DNA from 3 places in the Flavobacterium sp. AK-301 genome. Region 2 is predicted to be linked to each of the others. Evidence: riboswitches for the same ligand, from Rfam matches in the RefSeq annotation. Region 2 holds a riboswitch; each other region holds the start of a gene.
The links. Region 2 has a riboswitch for cobalamin ahead of AC4FQX_RS10065 (ribonucleotide-diphosphate reductase subunit beta). Riboswitches for the same ligand answer to the same signal wherever they lie in the genome.
Positions count from the first base shown of each region.

Region 1: linked by a shared signal. The riboswitch ahead of metE (5-methyltetrahydropteroyltriglutamate--homocysteine S-methyltransferase) and the one ahead of AC4FQX_RS10065 (ribonucleotide-diphosphate reductase subunit beta) in region 2 are both predicted to bind cobalamin.
Region 3: linked by a shared signal. The riboswitch ahead of AC4FQX_RS06715 (TonB-dependent receptor plug domain-containing protein) and the one ahead of AC4FQX_RS10065 (ribonucleotide-diphosphate reductase subunit beta) in region 2 are both predicted to bind cobalamin.

Region 1 covers NZ_JBZEES010000002.1:284,952-289,244, forward strand. Annotated here, with positions in the region: gene nhaA (Na+/H+ antiporter NhaA) at 1-44, shown strand, start outside; gene AC4FQX_RS04775 (DUF3817 domain-containing protein) at 146-415, shown strand; gene AC4FQX_RS04780 (mechanosensitive ion channel family protein) at 424-1,674, shown strand; gene AC4FQX_RS04785 (acyl-CoA thioesterase) at 1,699-2,088, opposite strand; cobalamin riboswitch at 2,295-2,485, shown strand; gene metE (5-methyltetrahydropteroyltriglutamate--homocysteine S-methyltransferase) at 2,640-4,293, shown strand, end outside.
Region 2 covers NZ_JBZEES010000006.1:35,242-39,534, reverse strand. Annotated here, with positions in the region: gene AC4FQX_RS10070 (ribonucleoside-diphosphate reductase subunit alpha) at 1-690, opposite strand, end outside; gene AC4FQX_RS10065 (ribonucleotide-diphosphate reductase subunit beta) at 781-1,755, opposite strand; cobalamin riboswitch at 1,852-1,992, opposite strand; gene AC4FQX_RS10060 (GNAT family N-acetyltransferase) at 2,359-2,958, opposite strand; gene AC4FQX_RS10055 (T9SS type A sorting domain-containing protein) at 3,143-4,293, opposite strand, start outside.
Region 3 covers NZ_JBZEES010000003.1:185,981-190,273, forward strand. Annotated here, with positions in the region: gene AC4FQX_RS06705 (hypothetical protein) at 1-262, shown strand, start outside; gene AC4FQX_RS06710 (L-threonine 3-dehydrogenase) at 463-1,404, shown strand; cobalamin riboswitch at 1,494-1,701, shown strand; gene AC4FQX_RS06715 (TonB-dependent receptor plug domain-containing protein) at 1,847-3,910, shown strand; gene AC4FQX_RS06720 (DUF5074 domain-containing protein) at 3,914-4,293, shown strand, end outside.

The DNA of each region.
Region 1 (4,293 bases), on a different contig from region 2:
TGGGATATCTTGTATTAAGATCCATAAAAGGAAAACCCGAATAAATCCCAGTAAAAACATAAAATAATGATAATGATTTTCTTTTCCGTTTTAGATCCCTTAGTTTTGTGAAACTTAGTATTAACCTTTCTTTATAATTATCATAATGATTCGATTTTTTAAGATTATAGCCTTTTTAGAAGGAGTTTCTTTATTAGTACTCTTATTTATTGCAATGCCTTTAAAGTATATGTATGAACTTCCTGAATATGTTCGGACAGTTGGTATGGCACATGGTCTGTTGTTTATAGTATACATTTTGCTGGCAACAATGCTTAAGTTTGAAACTGAATGGTCTCTGAAAAAATATTTTTATATCTGTATTGCCTCAGTTATTCCTTTTGGAACTTTTTATGTTGAAAAGAAAATGCTTTAATCTTTTAAATGGATAAGAAATTATTTAATTGGGTATACAAACTTCTTAAAGATATAGATGTAAATGAGCATATAGCCATATATGCCAATTTGCTTGTAAATATCATCATCATAAGCATTTTAGGATACTTGCTGGATCAGTTATTTAAAAAATTACTGATAAATATAGTAACCAGAGTAGGAAAAAAAGTAAAAATACAATTTGATGAATATCTGGTAGATAATAAAACAATTGCTTATATAGCACATATTATTCCGTTATTCTTTATTTATGAAACCATCCCTTTAGTACTTTCCGGTTTTGTAAACTGGGAAAATTTTTTTGATAAAAGTATAAGTATTCTTATTGTTTTTCTTCTTTTAGGTATTGTAAATAGTATGATGAATGCCTTAAAGAATCACTTTAAAAAAACACCTGCTTTTGCAGATAAGCCACTTGACAGTTATATTCAGGTTGTAAAGATTTTTTTATGGATCATGGCTATTACAATCATAGCGTCTATTCTGTTTGATAAATCTGTTAATTATCTTCTAGGAACCTTTGGAGCTGTTTCTGCAATAATAATACTTGTCTTTAAAGATACAATTTTAGGTTTTGTAGCAAGCATTCAGGTATCTGTTAATGATATGGTACGAATTGGAGACTGGATTACAATGGATAAATTTGGTGCAGATGGTGATGTGATCGAAATTAATTTAGCAACAGTAAAAGTGCAAAATTTTGACAAAACAACTACTACTATTCCAACTTACAGTTTAATATCGGATTCATTTAAAAACTGGCGTGGGATGACTGATTCAGGTGGACGCCGAATAAAAAGGTCTATTCTGATAAAAGCTACTAGTGTTCGGTTTATTGATGCCTCTGAACTGGAAAGCTTTAAAAAGATACAGCTAATTTCTTCTTATATTGATCACAGACAAAAGGATATTGAAAAATGGAATACTGCAAATAATATTGATAAGAACTTATTCATTAATGGTCGTAATCTGACAAATTTTGGATTGTTTCGAAAATATATTAATCAGTATCTTTCTTTACATCCCGGTCTTAATAAAGATATGACTATGATGTGCAGACACTTACAACCTACTGCTCAAGGGCTTCCTCTGGAGATTTATGCTTTTGTAAGTGATAAAAGATGGCTGAATTATGAATCTATAATGGCAGATATTTTTGATCATATTATTGCTTCTGCTAAATATTTTGATCTTGAAATATATGAATTATCTTCTGACAGTACCGGAGGAGGTTTATAAATTATAAAGAATCAGGCTGAGAAACTATTTTTTCAGCCTGTCTTCTGTATATTCTACAACTGTTTTTCCATGTGGCAAAGGTCGTCCAAAACTATCCAGACTTACCATAGTAATTTTATCCACAGCAATGATTGTTTCATGTGTCATTTTATTTCGAACTTCACACTTCAGAACTATGGATGTCCTTCCAAATTTAACTACCTGAATACCTATTTCGATAATATCTCCCTGTTGTGCCGAGCTCATAAAATTGATCTCAGACATATGTTTTGTTACTACTCGGGGATTCTCTAACTGAATAATAGAATACAACGCTGCTTCCTCATCAATCCATGCTAATAGTTTTCCTCCAAATAAGGTTCCGTTAGGATTTAAATCTTCCGGCTTTACCCATCTTCTACTGTTGAATCTCATATCCTGATTTTTATGCTAAATTAAGCCTTTTTCAATAAAGTAAGTTAGTTACAAAGGAGCAAAGTTTTTTAAGGTAAAAAAAATTAATAACTAAATACTGCAACTGAAAACTTTTGCTCCATTGAAACTCTTAATCTTTAAATCTTTGACTCTATAGTTTATTAAAATAATAGTTGTTATATTTGTTTATTAAGTTCTTTACTTTATTTCTTTCAAATGAGATAGGTTCCGAATTAAGATCCGGATTTAAAAGGGAATCGTGTGTAAATCACGAACTGTCGCGCAACTGTAAGTAACATCATAGTTTTTACCCCACGTTGTCCACTGTCATTATTATGATGGGAAGGACGGTAAAAATGTTATAAGTCAGGATACCTGCCTATTTCTACTTGACAATACTTTCGCGATTTGAAGTAATTGGTTAAAAAAAATATTCAGGGAGTAAACTGTATTTCTTTCTGTTTATTTCTATTTTCCATATTCTTTTAAAGTATTGTGAAATCATGCAAAGAGCTTTTAACTAATTAATTAATTTTTTAAAAGCAAAAAACATGTTTACAAACAACCTTGGCTATCCCAGAATCGGTAGCAACAGAGAATTAAAAAAAGCCTGTGAAAAGTACTGGGCCGGCAAAATTTCGGTAAAAGAACTCTTAAGTGCCGGAAAAGAAATTCGAATTCATAACTGGAAACTTCAAAAAGAAGTAGGAATTGATTTAATCCCTTCTAATGATTTTTCATTTTACGATCAGGTTTTGGATTTATCTTTTGCACTTGGCGCTGTTCCAAAACGTTATACAAAACTTATTTCTAAAGAAATAGATCCCATTGACCTTTATTTTGCAATGGCAAGAGGTTATCAGCAGAATGGATTGGATATTACCGCAATGGAAATGACAAAATGGTTTAATACCAATTATCATTATATCGTTCCTGAGTTTTATAAAGATCAGGAATTTAAATTATTTTCTAAAAAAATAATTGATGAATTTATAGAAGCAAAACAGAATAATATACTTACTAAACCGGTAATTATAGGTCCTGTTTCTTATCTTTTATTAGGAAAGGAAAAAGAAAGTGGTTTTGAAAAAATTGATTTAATAAATAGACTGCTTCCGGTTTATTTTGATATTATAAAAGAACTTATTGCTAACGGTGCAGAATGGATACAGTTTGATGAGCCTTTTCTTTCATTAGATCTGAATGAAAAGGAAAAAAAGGCTTTTCAGTATGTTTATACCGAGATAAAGAAAGTTTTCCCTGAGCTGAAAACCCTTTTGGCAACTTATTTTGGAGGTTTAAGAGATAATACTTCATTTGTTGTTTCTCTTCCTGTTTCAGCACTTCATCTTGATCTGACGAATGATCAGGAACAATTAGAAGATATTTTAAAAAATATTCCTGAAACGCTGATACTTTCATTAGGTGTGGTAGATGGAAGAAATATCTGGAAAAATGATTTTAGAAGTTCTTTAAAAGTTATTGATTCAGTATCCAATAAAACAGGGAAAGACAGAATTATTATTTCTTCTTCCTGCTCTCTACTACATTCTCCGTGTGATCTGGATTTAGAAACAAATGATACGGTGTTGATTCCTGAAATAAAACAATGGATGGCTTTTGCAAAACAGAAGATTGAAGAAATAGTAGTATTAAAACAGCTTGCCAACAGTGAGGACATTACAAATGCTGCCACTAAATTAAAGGAAAACATTAAGGTACAGGATCTTCGCAAAACTTCAGTTTTAATTCATGATCTTAAAGTAAAAGAACGCGTTGCTCAGATTACAGAAAAAGATACCCATCGTAAAAATCCTTTTTCAATAAGAAAACAACTACAGAAAAAAGCTCTAAATCTACCCCTGTTTCCTACAACCACAATAGGCTCTTTTCCTCAGACTGATGAAGTACGAAGCTGGAGAGCTCAGTTTAGAAAAGGAACTATTACCTTAAGTCAGTATGATGAGCTTATTCGAAAAGAAACAGAAGAAAATATCCGTTTTCAGGAAGAGATCGATATTGATGTTCTCGTTCATGGAGAATTTGAACGTAATGACATGGTAGAATATTTTGGAGAGCAGTTACAGGGTTTTGCTTTTACAAAAAACGGTTGGGTACAAAGCTATGGAAGCCGATGTGTGAAACCTCCAATCATTTATGGAGATGTCTCCCGCCCTACTCCAATGACGGTAAAATGGGCAGTTT
Region 2 (4,293 bases):
CCGATTCACGTTATCTGTAAAGAAAATATAAGGCAGTCCTTTCTGTTGTCTTGACTCCAGAACTTTTGCCCAAATTTCTCTTTTATAAGTATCTCCGTCTATCATTTCCTGCATCCAGTAATCGGGAACACAAACGGCATAGAATAAATTCTGAATAGGATTCCCTATATTTTTAATGGATAAGAATTCTTCTATATCGGAATGGTCAATATCCAGATAGGCAGCAAATGCTCCTCTACGGACTCCTCCTTGTGAAATGGTATCCATAGCGGTATCAAAAAGCTTCATAAAGGATACTGCTCCACTACTCTTTCCATTATCGGTTACTGCACTTCCTCTTTCTCTCAATTCTCCAAAATAGCCTGAGGTACCTCCTCCTATTTTGGTCTGCATAATCACTTCACCGAGTTTATGGGTAATTCCTTCTATATCATCGGGTATGTGTACATTGAAACAGGAAATAGGCAATCCACGTTCTGTTCCCATATTTGCCCAGATAGGAGAGCTTAAACTCATCCATCCTTTTTCTATCAATTCCTGAAAACTTTTCTGCAGTTCAGGAGCTTTCAGCCGTTTTGCTGCTCCTGCTGTTATTCTTTCTATAGCTCCTTCTACAGTTTCTCCTTTTAACAGATAACCTCTATTCAATATCTGTTCGCTTTCTTCATTTAACCACCAAAGTCGTTCCATTCTATTTATGCTTTTTATACGTTTTATAACCGATTAATCTCTTCGGGAAAGACTAATACGGGCTTCTTAAAAAATTTTATTCCTCTTCTGCTAAAATAAATCTAAAGCAGTAATACTTTTATCATGTTTTGTATATTCTACAGGTCTCTTTGCAAAAAAATCATCCAAACTGTTTGCAAATACTTCTTCTTCAAACCATTTCATCGGTCTGTATTGTTCTTCTGTGATAAAGAACAACTTAGAAAAACCGATCTGAACCAGACTGGCATCTATTCTGTATTTCATAAAGTTCAGAATATCTGTTTTACTAATCGTATCCAATTCTCCTTCGGAAAAAATCCAGTCTAATATCTGTGATTCTATACTGATCGATTCAAGAATGATCTTTGTTATTTCTTCTGATTTGTTCTGATCGATATAAGAAGGGAATTCTTCTTTAATCTTATTAATAATATACATCCCGGCATTAGCATGCACTTGTTCATCAACGGATGTCCAGGCAATAATGTTACTGGTGTTTTTCATATATCCTTTAAATCTTGTAAAGTATAATATGATGGCAAACTGACTGAAAAGAGAGACATTTTCAATTAAAATGGTAAACAGAACCAGTGATGTAATGTACTCTTGCGGCTCTTCGCTTTTAGCGTTTTTTAAAGCATTGTTCAGATACTGAATACGGCTCTGCATCACGGGTATTTCGATGAGCTTATCAAATTCATTGGTATACCCCAATACTTCAAGTAAACGTGAGTAAGCTTCGGAATGGCGGAATTCACATTCTGCAAATGTGCTTCCCAGACCATTAAACTCCGGTTTTGGAAGATGATTGTACAAACTACCCCAAAACGATTTCACTGCTACTTCTATCTGAGCAATAGCTAATAAACTTTTTTTAACAGCCTGTTGTTCAGCATATGATAAATGAGAATGAAAGTCCTGTAAATCAGCTGTAAAATCAATCTCTGAATGTACCCAAAACGATTTGTTAATAGCTTCTGTGAATTGTAAAACCTCCGGATACTCAAAAGGTTTGTAGCTTTGTCTGTAGTCAAAAATACTCATAATACTTTTTATTATTGATTAATAAAAAGCAATGTAATAAAACTCAAATTTTTCAAAAAATCTGATCTCTTATGGCATTGCCCCTGATGCGAAAGCAAAATCATTCTGTGCAGGAAAGGTAATCTGGCTTGTAATAAAAATATTACTTTACAGTTGCGCGACAGCTCGTGAATCTCACACGATTCCCCTTTATTATTTTATTGTTGGAATAAAAAATCCAAACACAAAAAACAACTTATTTTAACGACTTCAAAGGTAGCCACAAATTCAGAAGAAGGGTAATTTACTTTTAAACAATTGTTGATAAGTGCTCTTTTTTAAAGAAATTTCATACGCCATTTTTTTATTTAATCAAAAAACAAAAAAGCTTTATTTCTTTTAATTTGTTAATAGACAAAACATATTTTATCTCATATCAAAAATCAACTATTTTCATCTCATTATTTTGATATTTAAAAACGTTTTTAATGTTGATCAAATCTCTTTATTATGGTATCCAAAAAACTTCAATATTTCATTTTCAATGATCTGCTTTTTGTGTTTTATCAAGATTTTTAATTCTAAAAACAGTGTTCTATATTGCCATTTCAATAGATTAACTTGTTACAAAATTAATTTTTCTTTAAGTCTGTTTTTCACTTCCGTTTCCCATTCCGCTTTCAGTATACTCAGTACAATGCTGTCCCGTCTGCTACCATCCGGTTTCAATGCATGACTACGTAAAATACCTTCTTCTTTACACCCTATACTTTTCATTGCTGCTATACTCCTCTTGTTGTTGTTATCCGCACGAAACTCGACTCTTTCCATTCCCATTTTTTCAAATGCAAATTCTAAAAGAAGAAACTTACACTGCTTATTCAGACCAGTTCCCTGATACTGTTTTCCATACCAGGTATATCCTAATTGTAAGCATTTATCTGAAAGCTGAACATCATAGAATCTTGTACTCCCGGCATAGCTATTATTTCTTTTATCCAACACAATAAAGGGATATTCTTTTTCTTTTTCTCTTTGCTGCACTGCTGTATATAAATACTTTTTTAATGTTTCTTCTCCGTTAATGACAGCTAAAGAATACTTCCACAGTTCCGGTTCTGTCCGTGAAAAATGACGTAGATTTTCAAAATCAGATTCTTCCAAAGGACGCAGACAAACAATATCGTTTTCCAGTATATACTTTTCTTTAAAATTAAAATCCATAACTGTTCTTATTTTATTCTTTATTTTCAATGGTTTTATCTGATATTCAAATTAGAAAATATACTTTCTGCTCAGACAGTATAAAAATAAAAAAATTCCCGGTTTTCTGGATACAGAAAACCGGGAATAAAAAACCTTTACAATTTAGAACATATTCCAAGCACTAACTCAACTTATTATCGTATCAGTTCTTTATTATTTTATGACTAAACAATCCCTCGGAAGTGGTTACTTTTAAAACATGAACTCCTTTTTGAAGTCCCTGAACAGAAATACTCTGTCCTGATGGTGTTTCTTTTTTAACCAGATGTCCGTTTAGATTATAAATTTCTATTCCCTGAACGGTACCGGGTGCATCAATATAGATAACTTCCATTGCAGGATTAGGATAAACTCTGATTGTTGTGTTTTCTGTAATTTCTTCTTGCACAGGAAGGCTTAGTTTACGACTCCATATATCGCCTTCTGTTACGGCTAACGGTAATCGATCTATTACAGTAGCTCCATCTGCACGTTCTACGATTTTTACAACTCCATTTTCCATAACATAAGGCATTACAATAAAATTCCCTTCATTAATTTCAAAAGGGACTTCGCAGGTATAGGTATACTTATTTTTAGTAACGGTAATATCAGTTAAAAAAACACCATTTAACTCAAACAATCCAACTCTTGTAACGGTTTCTGAAGAAGGAACATATACCTCAAAAGAATCTTCTACAGCCACCTGAAAGAAATTATCCTGAGCTGTTTTCAGTTGTAAATGTTTTAATACAGTTGCTGTTCTAAAATTAAAACCTTTTTCGCCCAAAATAGTAATCGGCAACTTATCAATCAGATGTGATCCTTCCGGACGAGCAACAATTATTTTCTTCTCTTCTTTTTCTATATATGGCTGAATAATATATTTTCCTTTTGAAACATCAACAGGTATTTGACAAGTATAACTATTTCCTTCTCCGGAAATCGTGATATCGGCATAAAAAGTACCGTTATTACTAAATAAACCAATTTTTACCTTTTGCTGATCTGCTGAAACAGCGGCACGAACCTGAAAAGTCTCATCCGTTTTTACTTCATACACATTATCAGAGGCTGTTTGTAAGGTTAAATGCTCTTTTATATCTATCTTATCTTCTATCGTTACACTATATTCAAGAACAAAAGGAGCATGTGTCTGCGATTCCAGTCCCCAATCCAATACTAAAATCGGATAACTACTATTCGTCATTTTACAGACCAACGTTTCTCCTATATATTCTCTTCCGGCAACAAATACACCGTCATTATTATGTTCTAAATCTACAGGTATTCCCGATTCTGTATACCATTCAT
Region 3 (4,293 bases), on a different contig from region 2:
TATTATAGCAATTATAGTTGTTAATTCTATTGTAGAAGCAACACAGACTCCTGTTAGAGGTCCCTCAAGTGGAATGGCAAATTTGACAAACTGGATATTTTATGTGGGAGGGACTTTTTTAATTTGGCTGTTATATCTGACAACAGAATTAGTATATTATAAAATAAAAGGTAAAAAAGTATATTTTAAAATAAATGTCATTTTAATCTTATTACCCGTAATAATATTAGCAACTTGGTTGTACAGTATCTGGTCGTTTTAGCATTTAATTGATCGTTAATTTCAATGAAATATCTTTAATTATAAGACTAATAAAGATTTTTAATAATATTGTATAATTTTTTATTTTTTAACTCTTGGTTCTTTCTTCTAAATATGGTGTATCATAATTTTTTTACACTGTTAAAGTAACACTATTTAAAGGGTGAAAGTACTATATTTGTGCATCTAAAATCCCGTTAAATGAATACCACTATTTTGATTATCGGAGCCTGTGGTCAGATTGGAACAGAGCTGACCATGAAATTGCGAAGTGTATATGGTTCCGATGCTGTAATAGCATCAGATATAAGAGAAGGAAATGCAAAAATGATGGCTTCCGGACCCTTTGAAGTTGTCAACGCAATGGATTATAATCAAATTGAAAAAATAGTGGATAAATATAAAGTAGATGAGATTTATTTAATGGCAGCGATGCTATCCGCTACTGCAGAAAAAAATCCGGCAATGGCATGGGATTTAAATATGAACTCCCTTTTTCATGTACTGAACTTAGCCAAAGAAAAAAAGATAAAAAAAGTCTTCTGGCCTTCAAGTATTGCTGTTTTCGGACCAACAACTCCCCGTATAGATACTCCGCAGTATACCGTAATGGAACCCTCAACCGTATATGGAATTAGTAAACAGACCGGAGAAAGATGGTGTGAATACTATTTTAAAAATTATGGAGTAGACGTAAGAAGTATCCGGTATCCCGGTTTAATAAGCTGGTCTACCCCTCCCGGAGGAGGAACGACAGATTATGCTGTGGATATTTATTATAAAGCATTACAGGATAAAAAATATGAATGTTTCTTATCTGAAAACACAGGACTTCCTATGATGTATATGGATGATGCTATCAAAGCGACCATTTCCATTATGCAGGCTCCCGCTGAAAAAATAAAGATCAGATCCTCCTATAATTTATCCGGAATGAGCTTCACTCCCGATGATATTGCAAAAGAAATCAAAAAACATATTCCCGAATTTACTATTAGTTATTCTCCCGATTTCAGACAAAAAATAGCAGACAGCTGGCCGCAGAGTATTGATGACTCATCAGCAAGAAAAGACTGGCAGTGGCATCACGATTTTGACCTGGCTTTAATGACTACAGATATGCTGGAACATCTTAATCGTTAGTTTTCAGTATTCAAAACTGAAAACTGCGACTGAGTACTGAAAATCGAATACTTCTCTCTTTAAAAAGACCTTTATCTAAAAAAATATGTATTTTTGCCAGTGATTATGGTATTGCAAATTATCAGAATATATTTTGATAATTTGCAATAAAAGGGAATCAGGTGAGAATCCTGAACAGACCCGCTGCTGTATGCTCATAAAATGATTTTGAACAATTCTTTTGCCACTGTTTTATAAAATGGGAAGGCCGTTCAAAGTTGAGTAAGTCAGAATACCTGCCATAATGAAGGATTCCGTTTCAGTTTTAACGGAGATCCAGCAATAAGTTTAAAGCTTTCGAGGAATGGAGCTTAAGCATAACATAGATAGAGAGATTTCTTTATTTCTGCTGTATATTTATTCTAACAAAAGCTTTTTGATTTTTTAATATCAAAATGGCACAATGTATTTTAGTAGTTCAAAAATTTATTACAGTATTGTTCTGAGTATTCTTTCCGTTGCTTGTTTTTCACAAAACAAAACAGACAGTATTCATCAGATGAAAGAAGTAATAATAAAAAAGTATGCAGAAGAGAGAGCAGCCCGCTCAACAACTCCGATGCAGATACTTACATCTGATGCTATTGAGAAGTTAAATGTATTGCAGTTATCCGATGCCGTTAAGTATTTTTCCGGAGTTACGATAAAAGATTATGGAGGAATCGGAGGACTTAAAACAATTTCAGTACGAAGCCTTGGAGCAAATCATACCGCAGTCAGTTACGACGGGATTACAATAAGCGATGCTCAGACCGGGCAGATTGATCTGGGGAAATTCTCTCTGGACAATGTTGAAAGTATTTCGTTAAATGCTGGGCAAAGCGATAATATATTCCAGACCGCACGATTATTTGCTTCTGCAGGAGTATTAAACGTACAGACCTTATCTCCACAATTCAGAAAAAACGAAAAATATACTATTCGAACTACACTTAAAGGAGGTTCATTCGGTCTGATAAACCCCCGTTTTCTGGTTGAAAACCATATTACTAAAAAGATGTCCACATCAGTTAATGCAGAATATATGTATTCTGACGGAAGATATCCTTACACGACTCATTTTGGAAACGCCGGAGACCTAACTTCAAAAGGCAAACGAACCAATTCCGATGTAGAAGTATTTCGTGCAGAAACAGGATTGTTCTACAATATTAATGAACACAGTAAGTTTCGTGCAAAAGCTTATTACTATCAGTCAGAAAGAGGATTGCCCGGAGCAGATATCTGGTATAACGAAAGCGAACCGATTCAGCGATTATGGGATAAAACATTCTTTGTACAAGGACATTATGAAAATGATCTGAACGAAAAATGGTCCGTTCAGGCTAATTCCAAATTTAACTGGGCTTATCAGCGTTATTTGGATTCCGGTTATCGCGGTACAGGAGGCAAAGAAGAGAACAATTATTATCAATGGGAATATTACCTTTCAGGAACCCTGTTATATAACCCGATTAAGAACCTTTCCTTATCCATTGCTTCCGACGCTTCTATTAATACAATGAATGCCGACCTGAAAGTTTTTGCTTATCCGACTCGTTATTCCTTTCTGAATGTCTTTGCTGCCAAATATACCACAGAACGATTTTCCGTATTAGGAAATGTTTTGTCCACTATCGTAGAAGAGCAGGTAAACTATGATAAGAATGTAGGGGACAATCACAGTATTAATTATGGCAAAAGCGGTAAGAATCAGAACCGTTTATCTCCCTCTCTGAGTTTTTCATATAAACTGTTCCGTAAAGAAGATCTGCGTTTACGACTGATGTATAAAAGTATTTTCAGAGTCCCCACCTTTAATGATCTGTACTATTCAGAAGTAGGAAATCCCGATCTGAAACCGGAATTTACAAAACAATATAATGCAGGGATTACCTGGGTAAAAAGTATTGGAAAATATATTCCTTTTATTTCCGTAAGTATTGATTCCTATTATAATAACGTAAACGATAAGATTGTTGCCAGACCCTCAGCCAATATATTCAAATGGTCAATTGTCAATGTAGGAAAAGTAGATATATACGGCACCGATATCACGTTTGACGCACAGATAAAACCGTCCGATAAATACAGTATTACGTTCTCTGGAACCTATACGCTTCAAAAAGCATGGGATGTGACTTCAAAAACGGATGAAGTAGAGAAATTGCAGTACAAACATCAAATAGCCTATACCCCCGAACATTCCGGTTCCGGACGTATCAGCTTTGATAATCCTTTCGTTACCGTTTCCTATGCAGCCGTTTATTCCGGAAGTCGTTACAAACTCGGAGAGAATATCCCCGAAAACTATGTTGGAAAATATTCAGATCACAGTGTTTCGTTCAATAAAAAATTCAGATGGGACAAGGTTGATATTTCCTCAAGTGTAGAAATACTGAATCTGTTTGATTCCCAGTATGAAGTAGTTAAATCCTATCCGATGCCCGGACGTTCCGTTCGAGGCACACTTATAATTAAAATATAAAAAATGAAGTATATTTCCGGTAAAATAATAGTATTCCTTCTCTTCATCAGCCTGTTTTTTGTTGCAGCCTGTGATGACAGTGATAAATATGTAGGTCCCCCAAGTGTGGTCAATCCTCCCGGAACAGAAAATGAAGCTACTGCACTTTATATCTGTAGTGAAGGACTGTTTAGTATGAATAATAGCAGTATTGCTTATTATTCCTTTAAAGAAGCGGTCCTTAAAAAGAATTATTTTTTAGAAAAAAATCAGAGAGGATTAGGAGATACAGCTAATGATTTACAGTTATATAGAGATAAATTATACTGTATTATCAATGTTTCAAATATCATCGATGTTATTGATGCCAGAACCGGTTTATCCATACGACAAATTCCTATGGT